3 regions of the Lysinibacillus sp. NPDC094403 genome follow, and region 3 is predicted to be linked to each of the others. Evidence: riboswitches for the same ligand, from Rfam matches in the RefSeq annotation. Region 3 holds a riboswitch; each other region holds the start of a gene.
The links. Region 3 has a riboswitch for cobalamin ahead of ACQKMV_RS18280 ((2Fe-2S) ferredoxin domain-containing protein). Riboswitches for the same ligand answer to the same signal wherever they lie in the genome.

Region 1 (7,343 bases), on a different contig from region 3:
CCTCGAGTTGGATGACACCCATAATATGAACATGAATTTCTTGGAATTTTTCTTGCCATAGTACACGTAATGATGGTTCTTCTGCTTCGAGTGTGCGGAAAATCTTTAAAACTTCTTTTATATGCTGATCGCCCTCATATTGTACTTTCGCTTGTAATGTAGGTACTAATTCATAGGGCTGCGGGTTACCGGAATTGCCAATGATATTTCCAATGTTGGCTTCACTAAGCCCTTTAACTGTGAAAATTTCCCCAGCTTCGACCTCTTGAGCTGTTTCATAACGACTGCCATTGTATTGCCGAATTTCAGTCACTTTTTCTGTTACATTTCCAAATGAAAATTCATCACGCACATGCAACGTTCCCTGCAATGCCTTTAAAAAAGTTAAACGTTGATGTCCATCATGACGAATTTTAAACACCTCACCTTGGAACGGGGCATCGTTATGAAAATGTGTCTTTGTAAGTAGGGGAAGCTGTGCTAGGAATTCCTTTATCCCAATATCTTTTAAGGCAGAGCCAGTAAAACACAAAAAGGCCTTTTCCTGTTTAATCATCGTTTGTAAATGAGAAAGGCAGCTAGAGCTATCCAATGTCTCATTAAGAAAAGCATCTAAAAGCTGCTCATCACGTTCGGCAAGCCATTCCATCATCGAATAAGGAACATAGTCGGAACGGAGCGGTTCATCTACGAGTAGTACATCCTCAGAGCAATCCTTATGAAGCTGTGCCATAACGGCTTTAACATCTGCCCCTTCACGGTCAATTTTATTGATAAAGAAAAAGGTTGGGACGTGATATTGGCGTAAAAGTTGCCACACTGTTTCAGTATGACCTTGTATTCCTTCAACCGCACTAACAATAATAATGGCATAATCCATAACTCGAATGGCACGCTCCATCTCTGGGGAGAAATCGACGTGTCCTGGTGTATCGATTAACGTATATGTATCGTTTCCAATCGTCATGCGACCTTGCTCCGCAAAAATTGTAATGCCTCGCTGACGCTCTAATTCATGATTATCTAGAAATGTGTCCTGGTGATCTACTCGCCCGCGGGCTTGAATACTGTTTGTATGAAATAGTAACTGCTCAGAAAATGTTGTTTTTCCTGCGTCAACGTGAGCGAGTACTCCAATTGTTACATGCATAAAAAAATCCTCGTTTCTATTAATTCATTTATCAACATTGTAACAGAATTGGATTGAAAAATATTTCGTATAAAAATAGTTAGTATTTATGTCTGAATAGTGTTAATATATTTATGATTATATTTTTTAATATTTTCATGAGATTCTGAATCTACTAATCTTTCAATATCATTTACAACAAAATAAAAACGACCTATTGGTGCAAATGATCTTTGTCATTTGCTTAAAAGGGAAATCGGTGCAAATCCGATGCTGTCCCGCAACTGTAAATGGGGAGTCTATACGAGATGCCACTGTAGCCAACGCTATGGGAAGGGGTATAGATGATGAACCTAAGCCAGGATACCTGCCAATTAGTATTTTTTTTACTTAAACCACGAGGATGGGGATAGTGAACAGGTTGAAGAACCTTTCTTTCACTATGCTAACCTCTTGGAAACAAGGGGTTTTTTTTTATGCCCTTTTCTAAAACCGAACTTGGTAGTAAAGAAGTCTATTGATTTCTTTCTATATATTTAACAACAAAGGAGAAGAGGACATGAAGAAATGGAAACACCTGTGGTTTGTCTTTGCTATAGCATTGATCGCTGTACTAGGCGCGTGTAACTCAAAGGACAAACCAGAATCTGCAGCAAAAGGTGAGAAGGTTGAGCCATCACAAGCTGAAACGACAGAAGTAACAATTGAAAATAATGGAACAACACAAGTATATAAGGAAGCACCTAAAAAAGCGATTAGCTTAAATCAACACGTAACAGAAATTATGCTGGCTTTAGGTTTAGAAAATTCAATGGTAGGGACGGCATACTTAGATGATAAAATTTATGAGCCCCTGCAAGCTGCCTACGATAAAGTGCCTGTAATAGCTGAAAAGTATCCTTCTAAGGAGCAAGTAATTGATGCAGGAGCAGACTTTTTATACGGTGGTTGGAAAAGCGCCTTTGGAGAGAAAGGTGTTGGTACACAGGAAGAGCTTGAGGCATTAGGGATTCACAGTTATTTACATACTGCCTCAAATATGACGAAACCAACTTTAGAAGATATTTTCACAGATATTCGAAATATCGCAAAAATTTTCCGCGTTGAGGATCGTGGAGAAGCATTAATTAAGCAAATGACAAAAGATGTAGATGCTGTCCGTGCGAAATTACCGCAAAATGAAAAAGAACTACGTGTTTTAGTGTTTGACAGTGGTGATAAAGATGTCTTTACCGCTGGCCAAAACTTCATGAATGAGCTTGTAACTATTGCTGGCGGTAAAAATATTTTTGGTGATGTGGAATCAGGATGGACTACGGTGTCAAAAGAGGATGTAGTAGAACGAAATCCAGAAGTTATTGTTGTCGTTGATTACGGAGAAACAACGGCGGAAGAAAAAATTAATTTCTTAAAAAATGATCCAGCTTTAAAAGAAACGGAAGCTGTAAAAAAAGAACGCTTTGTGATCTTACCGCTTTCTGCTGCGTCAGAAGGGGTTCGTGCTGCAGAGGCTATTCAAATTTTGGCAAAAGGCTTCTATCCGGATAACTTTGAAAACTAGAAAAAATATGGGGCTAGCGTTTTGCTAGCTCTCTTTTCATAAGGAGAATTATTTATGAATGCATTTCGTAAAAATATACCCGACAAAACATTTGCAAAACTAAACAATAATGGAGATTTTACTCGTCTTGCCGTAAGCCCAGGTATTATTAATAAGCATTATTCTCCGGCACAATTTCAAACAATTGCAAAGGTTGTAGGGGAAACTGGTGCAATCAAATACTCCGCATCTTACAGTATAATATTATCAATTCCAACAGTAGATGTAACAGATGCAACTAAAGAGCTACAAGACGCTGGTCTGTATGTGGCAAAGCAAGGGTCAAGTGTGGCTATGAAGGCTTGTGATTTTTGCGATGGTGATAAGATGGAGGCAGCCCCAATTACTGAACAGCTATATCATTCATTAGAAGGGTTAACTGTCCCAACAAGATTACGTTTAAATGTAAATGGCTGTGCCTCTGCCTGTTATAATGCGGTTTATGATGATATTGGGCTTGTCTACCAAAAGGATAGCTTTGATGTCTATTTAGGGGCAGTGCCAATGGGTCCGAATGCACAAGCCGGGACTCTGTTTGCAAAAAGGGTAGGAGTGGAGCATATTGAAGATTTTTTAAAGCAAATCATTGAGCTCTATAAGGAACATGCACGTCCGAATGAACCTTTTTATAAATTTTATCGCAGAACAAATTCTGAGGATTATTGGGAAATGTTAAAAAGTAAGACCATCAAAACGGGAGTGTGATTTGCGTACCGACTGAGTACTTACCTGGGAGCGTCCGACGAGCTGCTTCATCCGCATCTTGTTCTACCCGATAAAATGCTTATGTCGTTACTCAAATGGGTGAACAACCACTTATCCCAGAATCAATCTTGAAATAAATTCTATCCGTAGCTCTTCGTAATTATTGCGAAGCAGCTACGGTTTTTTAATTGTACTACATACTATTGTAAAATCCTCTCTGGGATAAAAAAACAATTTCTTCTTTAAAAGCAGGAATAATACTTAGGGCGTCGAAATATTCTACAAAGTAATGAAATTTCAGCACAAAGGGGATATAAAATATGACATCGAAACAAGGGATAAAACCAGAAGATCTATACCAATTAAAATCCGTGTCAGATCCACAAGTATCACCTGACGGAACAGAAGTTGTGTATGTAGAGACTCGTATTGATGAGAAGAAAAAGGACTACGTGTCTAATTTATTTTACATAAACTTAAATGAAAAAAATTCACAACAATGGACATTTGGTGAAGATAAAACGAATTCACCTGTTTGGTCTCCAGATGGCAGTAAAATCGCATTTGTATCAACGAGACATGGCAAGCCACAAATTTTTGTGCTTTCTAAAGCAGGTGGGGAAGCGAAACAACTTACTAATTGTAAAAACGGTGCGACATCGCCTACTTGGTCTCCATGTGGTAAGAATATAGCTTTCTCAGTAAAGTTAGGAAAAAATGATAGCATTTATGATAAAGCTGAAAATGATAAGAAAGAAGACAAAGAACTAAAACCACTTGAAGTAGAAAAGATGAAATATAAATCAGATGTTGCTGGGTTTATTGATATGGAGCAATTTTCTCAAATTGCCATCGTCAACCTGGAATCTGGTGAATTAGAGCTAGTTACGGAAGGGAAACATAATTTACAGCTTGGTACATGGTCTCCAAACGGTAAATATCTTTCTTACATTGCGGACTTAACAGAGGATCAAGACTTTTCATTCATATGTGATATCTACTTATTAGATTTAGAAACGAAACATGGTCGCAAGCTAACAGAAGGAACAGGGGTGTTTTACCAAACATCATGGTCACCGAATAGCCGCTACGTATCTTATGTTGGAAATGAAAGAGAATTTGAAAATGCAACACAAGCAAAGCTCTGGATATATGATTTGGAAAATAACAATACGACATGTGTAACGAGTGAATTTGACGCTCCTGTTGGTGATTTTGTTGTCGGTGATTTCCTTCAAGGTGTTGTTGCTCCGCGCGTCCAATGGTTGGAGGATAATAAAAGCTTTTACTTCCAAGTAACTGATCACGGAAATACAGCTATTTATTTTGGCAATCTATCTGGCGAATTATATCCGGCTATTAATGATGATCAGTATGTCTATGGTTTTTCACTTGATCATAAAAATGATAGAGCGGTAGTTGCAATCAGCACTACTACAAATCCTGGCGATCTTTTTTACGTAAATTTAAATACTGGTGAAAAAGAACAGCTTACGAAAGTAAATGAAGAATTTTTAAAGACGAGAGAATTATCTGTTCCAGAAGCAATTGAATATGTAGGGGCAGATGGCTGGAAAGTAAGCGGCTGGATGATGAAACCTATTGGCTATGAGGAAGGGAAAAAGTATCCACTTATTCTTGAAATTCATGGTGGTCCGCACGCTATGTATGCCAACTCCTATTTTAACGAATTCCAAATCCTTGCTGCTCAAGGTTATGCAGTTCTCTATACGAATCCTCGTGGAAGCCATGGATACGGTCAAAAATTTGTTGATGCGGTTCGTGGTGATTATGGTGGCAATGATTATAATGATCTAATGGCCGCTGTTGATTATGCATTGAAGCATTATGATTTCATTGACAAAAACCGTCTCGGCGTTACAGGTGGGAGCTATGGGGGCTTCATGACAAACTGGATTGTCGGTCATACAAATCGCTTTAAAGCCGCTGTTACGCAACGTTGCATTTCTAACTGGATTAGCTTTTACGGTGTAAGTGATATCGGCTACTACTTCAATGACTGGCAAATCCAAGCGGGACTAGACGATATAGAGAAGCTATGGAATCATTCGCCCCTGAAATATGTAGACAATGTGGAGACGCCACTGTTAATTTTACACAGCGAAAAAGACTATCGCTGTCCGATTGAGCAGGCAGAGCAATTATTTATCGCCTTAAAACATCGTAAAAAAGAAACAAAATTTGTTCGCTTCCCTGAATCTAATCATGAACTTTCTAGAAGCGGAAAACCAACGTTAAGAATCAATAGATTAGAATATATTAGGGATTGGTTTGTGGAATATCTATAAGAGAAATATTGGTGGCCAAAGAAGTGAAAATATTTCTTTGGCCATCTAGTATTTTTACATGCCTTGTTTAACAAAGGCTGTTTTCGTAAAGATTGTTGCTCTTCAACTTACGGTGCAGTCTAGTTTAAGTGGAATCATTTGGTGTAATAATGTAAAAATTAAGGGGGATACATATGATTAAATACCCGTTTTTAGAAAAAGATGCAACCATAGGAGTCACAGCACCTTCATCTGGGGTACAAGTTGAGTTTCAGGATATGTTTAAACAATCATGTGAGCGTCTGAAATCGAAAGGATTTAAAATCATTTGTGGTGATACGGTTTGGACTCAAGAAAAAGCCAAATCCGCACCTGCCGAAAAACGTGCAGATGAGTTTAATGAAATGATGAGTGATGATAATATAAATATCATTATTCCTCCATGGGGTGGAGAACTGTTAATTGAAATACTTGAAAAAATTGATTTTGAAAATATAAAAAATAAATGGGTATTAGGTTATTCAGATATCAGTGCATTATTATTAGCAATCACATTAAAAACAGGTATAGCTACTGCTCATGGTACAAATCTTGTAGATTTAAGAGGGGAATATTCAGATGACACCACTGCAATGTGGCAGTCTGTATTATCGACAAAAATTGGAGAATCAGTCCTTCAACATTCATCAGCTAAATATCAAAAAGAATGGCAACACAATTCTCCTTCTCCTTGTGTTTTTAATTTAACAGAACAAACCTATTGGAATACTGTGTCAAATCAAAAAGTTAAGATACAAGGTCGTTTACTTGGTGGATGCATAGACGTGATAAGACATTTGGTTGGTACAACTTATGGTGATGTACAAAACTTTAGAAAACAATATATCAGTGGAGAGCCTGTATTATGGTATTTAGAAAATTGCGAATTGAACACAACAGATTTAAGAAGGTCATTAGTACAAATGAAGTTAGCTGGTTGGCTTGAACAATGTTCAGGTATTATGTTTGGTCGAAGTGAAGCGAATACGCCTGTAAATAACTACACGATTGAAGATGTTTATAATGAACTTTCTGATGAGCTTGGGATACCTATTATTTATGACGTGGATTGCGGTCATGTTCCACCACAAATCACTTTCATAAATGGTGCTTTTGCTGAAGTAGAAGTAGAAGAAGGTAAAGGTATTATTTTGCAATACTTTAATCAATAGACAGATAAATTTTCCTTGTTGAACTAACGAGGAGTATTCCTGTAATAAAGAATTGGCTCGCTCTCCTTTAGTTCGTGAAGAAAATCCCTTAAAGTAATGGGGGTGCTTTAGGTTTATAATTAATAATTTCTAAACAACCGGTGCAAGAGTTGCTGAACATGATACGGCAGCTCTTTTTCTTATTGTTGTAAGTCTTATAGACCTATCAGAAATTACAAAAGAGGTATTTGTAATTTTATGTATAATTAGTATATATAGGGTTCATCACTAAAAGTTGTGGATGACATTTTTAAAAAAATATGCCCTGTATATTCTAGTTGATTGAAGTGGAGACTGGGCGACTCCTTGGGGAATAGTGATCTGACCCCAAAAATATGAACTTTTTTATGAAGCTTTTCGAAACTCAACGG
Region 2 (7,343 bases), on a different contig from region 3:
GTATATAGTTTGTTGGTATATAGGAAGAAGCAATATGTATTTTTTCTTCCTTCGCTAAAAATTTACCGAGCTTTTCATCAATTTGTGCTTCTAAATAAAATAAACGCATTCCCTGCTCATACAAAAACTTTCCCTCAGGAGTTAATTGAATACCACGTCCTTTACCTTCAATCAATTTTGTCCCTATTTCGCTCTCTAATTTCCGAATTTGAATAGTGACAGCTGGTTGACTAAGAAGCATTTTATTCGCCGCTGCGGTAATTCCTCCAAGTTTTGCTACATTCGTAAAAATCCTTAACGCATGCAAATTCATTTCATTCACACCTTTCTATCCATAAATAATATTTATGGATAAGTAATTTATATATATTTGTTTTATGTATTATTTAGCAGTAATTTAGGTGTAGAGGTGATTTGATGGAAATATTACTACATGAATGGTTATCAGTAAACGGATTTATTTTATTTACAATTGGCTTACTCGCAGCAGTCATTGGTGTTCTATTCGGCGCTGCCGGCTTTATTTTATTACCTGCGATGTTACTTATTGGAATTCCGATTCATTCAACCGTAGCTGTTAATAAATTTGCGACAGGAATTTCAGCTTTATCAAATGTCGTATCGTTTTTAATTAAAGGACATTTATCGTTAAAAAAATTCACATCTTTAATGATGATTGCTAGTTTAGGAGGTGTTTTTGGCGCATTTTTAGCCACTCTATTATCGGAACAAGTCATGAATGTTGTAGCTTGTGTAAGCTTAATTGTCGCATTTTTTATTGTACTTTGCAGTAATAAATTTATTGTAAAGGACAAAAAAGAAACACAGGAACAACCAATTAATAAACTCATTCCGTTTGCAATTTCAATATATGACGGTGGTTTTGGACCAGGCTCAGCTCTTATGAATATAACCTATTACCTGAGAAAGCAATATATCTATATAAAAGCAGTTGAGTTAACGAGAATTATTTCTTTTTCAAGTTGTACAGGTGCCTTTCTCTTTTACTACTTTACTGGCATTGTTAATTGGGGAATCGCCATTCCTGTTTCCATTGGCTCTATCGTTGGCTCGTTCTTAGGTTTAAAGATAATTCCTTTTATCAATACAAAATGGATTCAAGTTTTATTACCAATTATTTTTTTCTTACTGATTATTCAGGTCTTATCAGATTTATTGATATAAATCACTGTACCTGTTCCTGGACTAATTGTTGGATTTGTTGTTAAACTTCGCAATCCCATCCTCATTTAGTTTAATAAACAGATCAATGTTGAAAGGGAAAAATTAACTACATACGTATTAATAGAAATAAAAAAAGATTGAGTTCGGCACATACCAAACTCAATCCTTGGGGTCACTTCATTGAAAAATTACTTTCAAAATTTTAACCCTATTTTATACCACTCGCTCCAAATCCAGAAGTTCCACGAACAGTTTGAGATAATTCATTTACTTCTAGTAGTTGAATTGAAGGGACAAGCTGAATAACCATTTGGGCGATACGCATTGATTTTTCTACTTTAAATGTTTCTTTACCATGATTGATTAAAATAACACCGATTTCCCCTCTGTAGCCTTCATCTATTGTGCCTGGACTATTGAGAACTGTTACACTATGTTTTAATGCTAGTCCACTTCTCGGACGAATTTGAGCTTCCGTTCCTTTAGGTAATTCAATTTGTAATCCTGTTTTAATTAGTTTCGTTACTCCCGCTGGTATCTCTACTTCTTCAATTGAGTAGAGATCCATTCCAGCATCACCTGGATTGGCTTGCATAGGTAGTAATGCATCAGTGTGAATTCTTTTGATTTTTACTTCTAAGTTCATTATTTTCATCCTCAACGATTAAAATTAAATGTGTCATCTGTAATCGGTGCTACTTTTGCTTTCGCATAGGTAGAACCCTTTTGTGAAAAGAAATCATATGTGGAGCCTTCATTACGAATTCCATTCATAACAATAGGATTAACTTCTTCTTCTGGGAACATTGGATCGAAACCGACATTCATTAATGCTTTATTAGCGTTATACCGTACATAGGCTTTTACTTCAGGAGATAATCCTGTTTCCGCATAGATATCATCAGTATAATTCATTTCATTCTGATATAAATCCAGCAACAATTCATAACCCCATAATTGTAACTCTTCTTGTTTTTCTTTTGAAAATTGCTTAAATAGATTTTGAGCAAAAAATCCAACTGCTACACCATGGATTGATTCGTCGCGTAAAATAAGTGAAATAATTTCTGCACTGTTTCGTAGGAAACCTTGTCCTCCTAAGTACAGTGGGTAGAAAAAGCCTGAATAGAAAAGGAAAGATTCGAGCATAACGGACGAGAACATCGCTTTCCATAAACTCTCTGAATCGCCTTCTTCAATACCGTTATAAATATCCGCAATTTTATTTGCCTTATATTGTAGAAATTCATTTTTCTTTACCCATTCAAATAGCTCATCTATTTCTTCGTTTGTACAAAGGGTAGTGAATATATAAGAATAGGATTTGGCATGTATCGCTTCAAATGCATCAAAAACGGTTAGTACAGCCTTCTCTTGTAAATCATTTGTATAAGCAGCAACACGATTCATCCCTATATTTGTCTGAACGGTATCAAGTAAAGTTAATCCTGCAAATACTTTTTTATACGTATCTTGATGTTCAAAACTTTTCCACTGTTTGATATCTTTACTTACTGCAATTTCTTCAGGAAACCAAATTTGCTTCCATTGTTGATCCCAAAATATTTGTGCAAGTTCACTCGTTGCCTTATTCCAATTGACTGCCTCATAAATTATATTTGACATGCTACACACTCCTCTAAGCTTTGTAATCGTTGACGAACATAGTAAACGGACTTAATTCCCTTTACCCATGCATAAATGTATACCTTAGCCAATTGCTCTGTTGTCCAATTGTCAGTCACATAAAGCGTCATCGAAATACCTTGGTCAACGTGTTTTTGAGAAGCTGCGTATAAATCAATTAAGTCATAAGGATCAATATCGTATGCCTCTGCGTATAAATGACTGTTCTCATTTGTTAAATGAGGCATTGGATAAATTGTTCTACTATCTGCATAATCACGAACCTCTACACGCTCTGTACATGGAGATATAGAAGCAGTACAACTACGAATATAAGAAATACTACCAGTTGGTGCAATAGCCAAACGATATGAATGGAATAAACCATATTGCATAACATCTTGCTTTAAAACTTCCCACATCTTTTTCGTAATGATTGGAATATTTCCAAGTGCTTTTAACACAACAGGCGATAGTTCCTCTTCACTTTTATTTACATATTGATCAAAATAGCTACCTGAAGCGTAATCACTATCCTCAAATCGGTAGAAAGTTTCAGCTTTTGCTTTAGCCATCTCCATTGATGATTTGAGTGAATAAAAGTTCATCGCTTCCATAAAGCGATCCATAAAATCAATAGATTCCTTTGAGCCGTACATGATACCCTCAGTAACAAGATGACCATGAAGATTCATGCAACCAAGCCCTACTGAATGCATTAATTTATTTGCTTTTGCAACAGATGGTACATTCTTAATGTACGTCATTTGCGATACATTTGTTAATAAGTGCATGGCTGTATCGATTAATGTTTCGAAATCATTTACTTTACTTGCTGCATGGATATCAATTGACCCTAAGTTACACGATACATCTAACCCATATTCATTCGGTTCATCTTGGTTAGTAATGATACTTGTTTCTTGAACTTGCAAGATTTCTGTACATAAATTTGACATTTTTACACGACCGATATTTTTGAGCGGATGCACTTTATTGACATTATCATCAAAAATTTCAAACGGATAGCCCGATTCAAATTGCGCTTTTTTTACCTCTGTATAGAGTTTACGTGCATTCAAACGTTTAATTTTACGGATATTCGGATTATCTAGAAGTTCATAGTACATATCTGATATTGAAATTTCAGACATGCGTCTGCCATATTCTTTAAAAATATCGTATGGACTAAACAATACAATATCTTTATCACGTTTCATAAGATCGAAGAAAATACTTGGTATAATAATTCCTGTTGACAGTGTTGCGAGGCGAATTTTATCATCAGCATTTGGTTTTTTTGATGAAATGAAATTTTCTATGTCTGCATGGAAAATATTTAGGTAGACAACGCCCGAGCCATTTCGTTGTCCTAGTTGATTTGAATAACTGAAAGAGTTTTCCAACAGCTTCGCTACTGGGATTACACCACTTGCACGATTTAGTATCTCTTTAATTGGATCACCTAAAGGGCGTAAATCCGTTAAGTTTACCCCAACTCCACCACCAAGACGTGATAGCTCCAAACAATAACCAATATTTTCGGCAATACTATTCATGGAGTCATCCATTGATAATTTAAAGCAGCTTACTAATTCGCCACGGGCTTTCTTCCCACTATTTAATGCTGTTGGCGTTGCAGGCTGATATGCTTCCATCATCGCTTCAATAGAACGCTCTGCTAAAACGGTATCCCCTTGTGCTAAATATAAAGCAATAATGACAATACGATCCTCATATTTTTCTAAAATTTCTTCCCCGTCACGACTTTTCATTGCATAACTATCGTAAAACTTGCTCGCACTCATAAAAGATGGAAAACGGAAATTATAATCATATGCTTTCTTGTACAGTTTTTTAATAAATTCCATCTCGTACATATCGATAAATGCTTTCTCATAGTAGCCCTCTTCGACTAAATAGCGGATTTTTTCCTCGATATCAATAAAGTAACGCAAACGCACGTTGACATATTCTAAAAAATAGCGGCGCGTTGCTTCACGATCCTTTTCTAACTCTAGTAGACCAGTTGTACTATAACGATTCAGTACGTCATTATTAAGCTTTAAATATGTTTTCATCCCATTACCCTCGTTTCATAAAACGTTTGTATTGCTTCATAATCTGCTTGATTGCCTCTTAAATCTAGTTTCCGCACTAAGGGCACATGATAAGTTGCAGCAATTTTCTCACCGGCAGCTCCAAAAACATTATGCCCGAAATTACTATTGCCACTGGCAACTACACCCTTACAAAATTTCCTGTTGTTTTCTAAAAAACATGACACTTTTGAAGGGACATCACCTAAACCATCTGTGTAGGTGATTAAAAGGTAGGGCTCATTCAACACTAACCCATCAGAGAGTTCAATAGATTCCGCTGTTAATTTAGAAACAACATTCCGGACATTGCCTGTACGACTAGCATAAACAATCATATTGCAATCATCTCTATATGAGAAACAATCTCCTTAACATCTCCTATAAATGTTTCATTACTTTCTAAAACAGGCACACTTAAAAAACCTGCGTCAATAATTGTTTGCTTAGCTTGTTCATCGTGATCAATGTTTACAATTTCTGCTTCAAGTCCTACACGTTGTAGTTCAGATTTTACCCAAAGGCATTTTGGACAGATTGTTTTCGTATAAAGTTTCATATATATCCCTCTTTTCATAAAATAAAAAAGCTATCCCTTCGAGAGAGATAGCCTAAATGGAAACGTTAAAATACCAAAAAAACACATACGTTCCCATCTCTTAATCCCCGAAGAAATGATCAATTTGTTTTATATAGGCAGGTCTCCTGGCTTTGCTTCATTCTCTGATTTCCTTCCCATGCGAATGCACAGTGGCTTATATCATCGTCAGCTTCACAGTTGCGGGGACAGCGTCGGTATTGCACCGAACTTCTCTATTAAACTACATATAGTAGTACCTTTATAAAACGAACACAATATATTGTTGTTCAATAGAACTAAGTGTACCATCCTTCAAATAAAAAGTAAATCTAGATTAGAAACTTCTTTAATATGAGATTTTTCAATATTTTCTTTCACACTCTCAAAATACGATCTTAACAAATAATTAGCTGCACTAGACGACTTATTTAAAAAATTTCTAAAAAATATGAAGTTAAATTTATTGCTTATTTTACATTTACCTAAATGCAGTATCTTGTTTATCAATCAGGATTATCTCATTCCATCTAATTAAGAACTCTAATTTAATGTAACACTTATGTAAAAATTAATTTCTGAGGTGAATCAAATGTATTGTAACAGTCTAATAAAACCTTAAAGTTCCATCTATTAAGTCGTAATCAACAATTAGATCAATCGTAGATACAAAGTTATTATTTGAACTCCTTACATTAAAACAGTCCATATTCCAAAGAATAATAGACTGTTTTACCACTTCAATTTTTAAATGAATTTTACCGTACATATTACCTACAAATAGAATAATTCCTTAAAAAATTCAGGAGCTGAATTTACTTTAAATTGAGGATTATATTTTGAAAATAGTTAATATAATTTAGCGCAGTTAAAAGATTATTTTCTCTATGATAGTCCCTAAAACTATCATAGACTTCTTTTACTTTACCATTTATTGAATTACAAAAGAAACTATTAACTTCTGGATCCTCTAATTATTCAATTTTCTATTTATAACATATTAGAAAAAACATTTCTAATCCAGGCATTTTCTCTACTTTAATAAGCAATGTCATTCTATAGTCAAATGCCAAGTTGTTTCATTTTGCATTCCATTTAAATGTTCACTTCTTTTATATTTTTTTCATCTATAATCACTTTATAAAGTCTGATCTTCATTATTACTTATTGACCCTACCAGCTCACGTTTTATATTCAAATAGGCATAAGTAATATTCTTATTATGATCCGTATTATCTCGAATTAACTTTTTTACATAATTTTGCAATGAAATAAAATTTTCATTATATAGGCTGTTCATAATTTGCTGTCTTAACTGATTCTCATAATACGAGATTGAATGTGACGTCATCTAGTTCACTCCTATTTAGTTCATAAAAAAACATCTTTCCATTATGATTTCATGTTTTCGCAAAGCAAACTATTGCCGCTATACTGGTTGGTGTAATGTGTAACGGTACTAACTTCGTCCATTAGTGGTGTTTTTAACAGTTTGATTTATGCCCTCATAGAGCTTTTGTCGGTCATTCTAATTATTTCTATTATCGTTGCAATGAGTATGGTCATGATGACTTCTAGTATGCTTTAAAGTTTGATTAAAAATACATCGCTAAACCCATTTTATACGAAAAATAAAAGAATCCATTTTGAAAAAAGATTAATCAAAATGGATTCTTCTCTAGCAGATATTTATTTTTAGGTCTTCATAAAAGGTTTGATTATTTTAGCAACGTTCGTCAACTAAAGCATCATATAGTTTAATGAGCAGATTTACTAATTATACCTTCAGTTCTTCATATTTAACTACAGAGATATAGTTTTTGTTGCAATTGTTTGTTGAAATGCCTGATCATGCT
Region 3 (7,343 bases):
AAATGGCAGTATCCTGATGTTCTTCTTCAGCATTAAAGCCGATTTCTGCTAAACGGTCTTCTAAAATAGCGAATATTTCGTCATGGATTCCGATTGTTTGACCGTATGTGAACGTTATATTTGGATAATGCTCACGTGCATGTTCGATTTCTGCTGGAATATGTAGTTTTGAATGTCCAGCATGAAGAAGAATAATCGGAATTACATGTACCTCTGTAGCACCCTTTTTCACACAGTTCGTAATACCTTCTTCAATATTTGGCGAAGCGAACTCTAAAAAACATGTTTCTACTAAAAAGTTATCATCAATGCGAGGTGTCATTTGCTCGATAAACGTGCGTACCTCATCATTTCCTGCAGCTAAACGGCTCCCGTGGCCGACAAATAAAATTGCTTTCATCTCATTACTCCTCACTAGTCGCCGCATGGAGCTGGCTCTACTTTTATTTTTGAAGACATATCCTGATACGTAAAATGTAGGATCTTTTTCACACGCTTGAAGTATTTAAACAAACGTTCATTTGGATGCGCATTTGCTTTATATTCTTCGATAATGTCGGTGATAAGTGGTATGAGCTGTTCAGGCTCTAGCCCCTCCACAACTGGCTGGGCCGCATGTGCTGTACGACCAACCGGCTTGGCACCTATAAAAACATCAAATTTACTTTTACGATAAACAATTCCAATATCATCGAATACCGCTCGATAACACGCCATACCGCAGCCGTTAAAGCCAATATTTAATGTTTTCGGTAACGACATACCACCAAGCTTTGCTTGAATCTCTTCAGCATACGGAATCGAATCGTACTTTTCTCCATAACAGAAGTCACAAGCCTTTAACGATAACACGTCACCAAGTGGTGCTAGTAAAAAGCCCACTTCACGAAGCTTTGCTGTAATCTCTTCAGGTTCAGACGTTGGAATTTTTAAATGAATTTGATGGTCAGGTGTATACTCCATCGTTCCTTCCTCACCAACTACCTCAGCTAACGTCATCATTTGTTGAGGAGTAAAAAACTTATTGGCTACTCCTGGACTAACAGCTAATTCAAAAACAGATTCGATTTTTTGTTGAACGAGCTTAGGTGTTACTTTCACAGCGCTCGTTCCCTTCACCATTGCAAGAGCAGCTGTCGCCAATTCAAGTGACGATTTTTTAGACTTTGGTTGTGGTGTTATATCTAAACTGGGCTTAATACGATTGGCATTAGGATCTGTCGCAAAATCATTACGCGCTGCTCCTGTTTCTTGATTCATCGCCCATGGTTCATTTTCTTCCTTAAGTCGTTGATGTGGTCGTAACGGTTGTTTTTCTTCACCAAGTGTATATTTGCGCTGATAACCACGTGGCGTAATCATTTTATTGTCGTAGAAGAATGTTGTTGAATTCCCGATAATAACTGTAGTTAACATGCCGATATCATGTTCAAGCATTTCTGCTAAAGTCGTCATCGTAATTTCCTGACGGTCACGATATGCGCTTTTCACAAGTCCAACCGGCGTATCTGGTGAACGATATTCTAATAAAATTCGTTGTGCCTCAACGATTTGTCTCGTACGACGTCCACTTTTTGGGTTATAAAGTGCAATAACAAAATCCGCCATTGCTGCTGCTTCTACTCGCTTTGCAATTAAATTCCAAGGCGTTAAGTGGTCACTTAAACTAATGGTACAGGCGTCATGCATAATCGGAGCACCTAGTAAACTTGCACACGAATTAATAGCAGAAATACCTGGAACAATTTCTACCTCGACACCAGTTGCTTCCGTCCAGCCTAGCTCGATTAAAACCTCATACACTAATCCTGCCATTCCATAAACACCAGCATCACCGCTGGAAATAACAGATACAATACTTCCAGCCTCCGCTTGGCGCACAGCTTCCTGTGCTCGCGAAACTTCCTCTGTCATACCAGTACTAATAATCGACTTTGCGCTAACTAAATCCTGAATAAGTTCAACATAAGTTTTATAGCCTATGATCATATCACTTTGTTGTAGTGCCTCCACAGCACGATTCGTAATATGTTTAAAATCTCCAGGGCCAAAGCCAACTACGAAAATCTTACCTTTTTGCGCCATTTTGTTACCCCTCTTTCACCTTTTCAATACCTTTAATGGCTGTTGTCTGTGCTGTACGTTGTAACGAACCTTCACGCAATGTAAAGACATGCTCATTATGTAACGCTTCATGATTTAGATCTTGCACAAGTGCCTTCGCATGCTCCGTTGTCGGCACGCGATACCAATTCCCTTGAGGATAAGCAATGACAACACAAGCATCCTTACACCTGCCATTACATCGGGTCCTCGTTGTATGTATTTCCTTATCAAGTGCTAGCAATTGTATTTCATCACGGATTGCCTGTGTAATGTCCTCTGCATCTTTTTTCATACAGCTACTACCGTTGCAAATAAAGAGATGCGTTTTCATCCCCTCTAAATTCCATGTTGTCATAATCGTTCTCCCCTCATTTGCTTTTAGGAAAAAGAAAAACCTTTACTCTAGACGAAGAGTAAAGGTTTAGTAGAAGCCAAATAAAAACGAATATATAAGAGTACTCGCTTTCGCTTCAACTTCTCCCTCCGAAAAGTTTGCATGCAGCATCACATAAGCAGGTTTCCTGACTTAAGCTTCCTTTTACTTTCGCACCTTCCCATTTTTTATAAATGGTGGCCTTTGCGATTTCATCAGCTATTACAGTAGCGGGGGCTGTATCGGATTTTCACCGAATTCCCTATTATCTTGAAAATATTCAAGCACTTATGGACGTTTTATATGAATTTAGTTTTAACTTCTTTCAGCAAGTATCCAAACATCCGCTGAAAGAAGTTAAAGCCTCCGGCGGATGTCACAAAATCGGAAAGGAGTTCTTTATGCAAGCACAAAGCCGATTCCGGACGCAATTATGCCGTGGCATAATTGATTTTGATAAAACTGTTTCTATCATAGCTTATTTTTTTAAAATTTCAATATTTCTTTCTTAATTTGTGACATTTTTATTAATTATTTTTAGAAAAATGTGACATTCCTTTTCTATTTATCCGAATTTTCGACATAGAGACTAAATTAAAAATTTTTTCACAAAAAGTATAGCATATTTATGGAACATCATGTTACACTTTGTCGTGAAATCTCACAACTTCATCTTTTTCGGTGCGAATTGTTCAGCATTTCGCTTAAAAGGGAAGCCGGTTTAAATCCGGCGCGGTCCCGCCACTGTACTAGGGAGTTTTATAGATTATGTCACTGTCCAAAGGATGGGAAGGCCTATAAAACGTTGAACTAAAGCCAGGAGACCTGCCGAAAAATATGTGATCGTTTCAACCTACGAGGATGGGTGTGCGGCTTAGCAGATTAGAACTTATTTGCTTTTTTAGCTATGCACTTTTCCACAAACGGAGAAGTGCTTTTTTTTCATTTAGAAGAGACTCCATCTCAAGGTAGTAGATGAGTACAGATATGGTTCCAGCCGGACCAAAACACCTAATGAATGAAAAAAAGCCTCCGGCGGATGTCACGGATTTTGAAAGGAATGAATTGTGCTTGCACAATTCAAAATCCGGACGCAATTACGCCAAGGCGAAATTGTATCGATCGCATACTAATTCGAAAAATTTTAATGTGAGGAGGAGAGATTTTTGAAATTCTCAGGTTGGAAGCTTAGTTATTTCTTATTGGCATTTTTATTCGTGCCAGATCGTGCATTTGCGATGCATATTATGGAGGGCTTTTTGCCAATCGAATGGGCAATTTTTTGGTGGGTCGTATCAATTCCATTTATTATTTTAGGATTACGTTCTATTCGAAAAACCATTGATGAAAATCCTGAAACAAAAATGATATTAGGTCTTTCGGGTGCCTTTGCCTTTGTGCTATCAGCTTTAAAAATCCCTTCTGTAACAGGAAGTTGCTCACACCCAACAGGAGTTGGGCTTGGGACAGTTCTTTTTGGACCATTAGCGATGAGTGTTATCGGGACAATCGTATTATTATTCCAAGCTTTACTTTTAGCTCATGGTGGACTTACAACTTTAGGTGCTAATGCCTTTTCTATGGCAATTGCTGGTCCTATTATTGCTTATTATGTTTTTAAGGGCTCTCAAAAAATGGGGTTATCATTTTCAGTAGCCGTATTCTTAGCAGCAATGCTTGGTGATTTAGGTACATATGTTGTCACTTCTGTACAATTAGCACTTGCCTTCCCTTCTGAGGTCGGTGGCTTTATGGCTTCATTCACAAAGTTTGCTGGAATTTTCGCGTTAACACAAATTCCTCTTGCTGTTAGTGAAGGAATATTAACCGTTATCGTTATGAACTTCTTGAAGAAATACAATGTAAGTGAATTAAAAGCTTTACGTGTTTTCTCAGCAAAGGAGGTACACTAACATGAAAAAAAACTTACTGCTCATAGCAATTGTTGTGTTATTAGCAATCGTTCCCCTATTTATTCAAAAAGGTGCAGAATTCGGAGGGGCTGATGGCGAAGCGGAAGCAGCGATTAGTGAAATAGATGCAAGCTACGAGCCATGGTTTGAAAGCTTTTGGGAGCCACCAAGTGGTGAAATTGAAAGCTTATTATTCGCACTACAAGCTGCTATTGGCGCTGGATTTATCGGCTATTTCATCGGCTTAATGCGCGGCAAACATAAAGAGGGTTAAACGCTATGTTACTCATTGATAAGTATGCTTATATGAACAAACTAGCGTCTGTTCATCCGCTAGAAAAAATGACGTTATCCCTTGGACTACTTTTATTGTCGCTTATCATGAGAGATGAACGAATTTCACTCATTACATTTATTGTGATGAGTGCTTCTATCATTTTAGGCGCAAAAATCCCTACAAAATATTATGCAAAATTACTATTGCTACCAGGATTCTTTTTACTATCAAGTTTAGTATCAATTTTAATTTCTATAGCGCGATCAACTAGCACGCTACCAACGCACATTTGGTCATTTTCACTTAATAGTTGGACGATTTTTATCGGCAGTGCGAGCCTCGTGACAGCTCAACAGCTTTTTTTCATCGTCCTTGGCAGCATCAGCTGTTTGTATTTTTTAATTCTCACAACATCAGTCCAATCTATTTGTTACGTCCTACGACAATGGCGACTTCCTACTCTATTTGTAGAGTTAGTAGAGCTAACGTATCGGTTTATTTTTATCTTTTTAGACAGTATGCAAAAAATTCATCTTGCCCAGCAGGCTCGTCTAGGATACAGCTCCCCTATGCAGTGGCTTCGCTCAGTATCAATGCTGATTGCAGCTTTACTTGCTGAGATGTTCCAACGAAGTCGTGAGTTAAACAATGCGATGGAAGCACGTGGTGGCGAAACTGTCTATTGGCAGGAGAATGTTACCTATAGCATGAAAAACTGGCTAGGTATTTCTGCTATTTTTATACTCCTCATCATTTATGGAGGTTTTTTCTGATGACAGACTTATATTTTGAATTAACACATTTATCCTACGCTTACGCAGATGGAACTCATGCCTTAACAGATATTACACTTCAGATTCCAAAGGGAAAAAAAATTGCTTTGCTTGGTCATAATGGGGCTGGAAAATCAACATTATTTCAGCATCTGAATGGAATTTTGAAACCTACCGCTGGAAGTATATCTTTTTGTGGCAAAGAACTTAATTATAGTAGAAAAGCATTAAAAGAATTACGTCAACAGGTTGGTATTGTATTTCAGGATGCTGACAACCAGCTTTTTTCTGGTACAGTGAAGCAGGATATTGCATTCGGACCATTGAATCTTGGCTGGACAACTGAAAAAATTGAAGAAAAAATTACATGGGCTGTCGCTCAAACCGAAGTTGAAGCATTGTTAGATAAACCCATACATTTTTTAAGTGTTGGACAGAAAAAACGTGTCGCTATGGCAGGAGTACTTGCAATGGAACCATCTATTTTATTATTAGATGAACCGACAGCTGGACTAGATAATTATTATAGTGCACAAGTTTTACAGTATTTAGCTACGTTAGAGAACGGTGAACGAACAATTTTACTGGCAACCCATGATATCCCATTAGCCTATGAATGGGCAGATCAAATAATCGTGATGGAAGCTGGGAGAATTATTTATAATGGGGATCCTGTTAAAATGTTCTATCAAGCGGATCTGCTTGAGAAAGCCCATCTTGAACGCCCATGGGTCTTTGAAATGGCCATTGCCTTACAAAATAAAAATCTATTTGAGAAAAACATCAAAATGCCTCGTTCGAAGGAAGATTTACACAGACTTATTGAGCAGCTGTAAGATAATTTTTGGCCCTAGTTGATACTTTTCAATTGCGACTGAACCATCTCCTACGCTAATTTAACAAAGCTGTAGGAATGGTAGAGGTTGCCTGTATTATCTCCCTTCTACATATTTTTATCATCTGTAAAATATAATGGAAATATATAGAATGGTACCTTTGGGAATATATATACAATTTACGAAACTTTTCTATTACTCATTCGTATTAGTATAGATGACCCAATTATTTAAGACATCCAAGGAGGGAAAACAGTTGAAGAACTGGAAGAAGAATTCAATCGCTATAGTAGCGTCTGCAGCACTAATGGTTCCTACTACTTCTGCCTTTGCTGAAGCACCACAAAAAGCAGCAAAGAACCAAGAGTTAGTGAAAGTTGCTAGCAATAAGGATCAATTATCTAAAAATCAAAAAGAATGGATTAGTAAGGATACTATTATCGTCAAGCATTCCAATCTTGATAAGAATGTGCACAAAAAAATTGGCGCAAAAGTGATCCGCTCTATTCCTTCATTAGGATACGATGTTATCCAACTAAACAAAGGAACAAATTTAGAAAAAGCAGTTTCATTTTACGCGAAACAGAAAGGGGTTAAAAATGTATCCCCAAGCTATGTGTATTATTCCTTCGGTACAGAGGTAGATCCAAAGAAACAGGATATGTATCATTTGAACCTTCTTCAAATTGATAAAGCACTAGAATTAGCTGGCAACAATGATGTAAAAGTAGCCGTTATCGATGGTGGTGTGGATTTTAAGCATCCAGATTTAAAATCGCAAGTGTTACCGCCATTTAATGCAGCAGCCCCTGCCAATAATCCTTATCCTAACGACCACGGAACACATGTGGCTGGAATTGTTGGTGCAGCAAAAGATAATGGGATTGGAGGCCATGGGATTAATCCAAATGCTAAGATTCTTCCAATTGATGTATTTAACGGAAAAGAAGGTACTACTGATTACTTCATAGCACAAGGAATCCTTTACGCGATTGAGCAAGAAGCAGATGTTATCAATATGAGCCTTGGCGGCTATGGAGAATCTCCATTAGTGAAGGAAGCTGT

Region 1: it holds a riboswitch for cobalamin, as region 3 does, so the genes downstream of both, ACQKMV_RS12480 (ABC transporter substrate-binding protein) here and ACQKMV_RS18280 ((2Fe-2S) ferredoxin domain-containing protein) in region 3, are expected to answer to the same signal.
Region 2: it holds a riboswitch for cobalamin, as region 3 does, so the genes downstream of both, ACQKMV_RS09760 (glutaredoxin family protein) here and ACQKMV_RS18280 ((2Fe-2S) ferredoxin domain-containing protein) in region 3, are expected to answer to the same signal.

Annotation. Positions count from the first base shown of each region.
Region 1 is NZ_JBNNTL010000007.1:94-7,436, reverse strand. It holds gene ACQKMV_RS12485 (GTP-binding protein) at 1-1,150, opposite strand, end outside; cobalamin riboswitch at 1,331-1,518, shown strand; gene ACQKMV_RS12480 (ABC transporter substrate-binding protein) at 1,689-2,690, shown strand; gene ACQKMV_RS12475 (precorrin-3B methylase) at 2,745-3,434, shown strand; gene ACQKMV_RS12470 (S9 family peptidase) at 3,755-5,743, shown strand; gene ACQKMV_RS12465 (S66 family peptidase) at 5,917-6,933, shown strand; partial or broken gene ACQKMV_RS12460 (IS3 family transposase) at 7,318-7,343, opposite strand, start outside.
Region 2 is NZ_JBNNTL010000004.1:249,089-256,431, forward strand. It holds gene ACQKMV_RS09730 (LysR family transcriptional regulator) at 1-313, opposite strand, end outside; gene ACQKMV_RS09735 (sulfite exporter TauE/SafE family protein) at 418-1,185, shown strand; gene dut (dUTP diphosphatase) at 1,394-1,831, opposite strand; gene nrdF (class 1b ribonucleoside-diphosphate reductase subunit beta) at 1,843-2,811, opposite strand; gene nrdE (class 1b ribonucleoside-diphosphate reductase subunit alpha) at 2,799-4,892, opposite strand; gene nrdI (class Ib ribonucleoside-diphosphate reductase assembly flavoprotein NrdI) at 4,889-5,248, opposite strand; gene ACQKMV_RS09760 (glutaredoxin family protein) at 5,245-5,469, opposite strand; cobalamin riboswitch at 5,589-5,766, opposite strand; gene ACQKMV_RS09765 (hypothetical protein) at 6,626-6,838, opposite strand; gene ACQKMV_RS09770 (Lsa family ABC-F type ribosomal protection protein) at 7,291-7,343, opposite strand, start outside.
Region 3 is NZ_JBNNTL010000014.1:99,996-107,338, forward strand. It holds gene ACQKMV_RS18270 (sirohydrochlorin chelatase) at 1-400, opposite strand, end outside; gene cobJ (precorrin-3B C(17)-methyltransferase) at 415-2,085, opposite strand; gene ACQKMV_RS18280 ((2Fe-2S) ferredoxin domain-containing protein) at 2,090-2,461, opposite strand; cobalamin riboswitch at 2,600-2,786, opposite strand; cobalamin riboswitch at 3,142-3,326, shown strand; gene ACQKMV_RS18285 (energy-coupling factor ABC transporter permease) at 3,646-4,392, shown strand; gene ACQKMV_RS18290 (energy-coupling factor ABC transporter substrate-binding protein) at 4,394-4,666, shown strand; gene cbiQ (cobalt ECF transporter T component CbiQ) at 4,672-5,442, shown strand; gene ACQKMV_RS18300 (energy-coupling factor ABC transporter ATP-binding protein) at 5,442-6,278, shown strand; gene ACQKMV_RS18305 (S8 family peptidase) at 6,535-7,343, shown strand, end outside.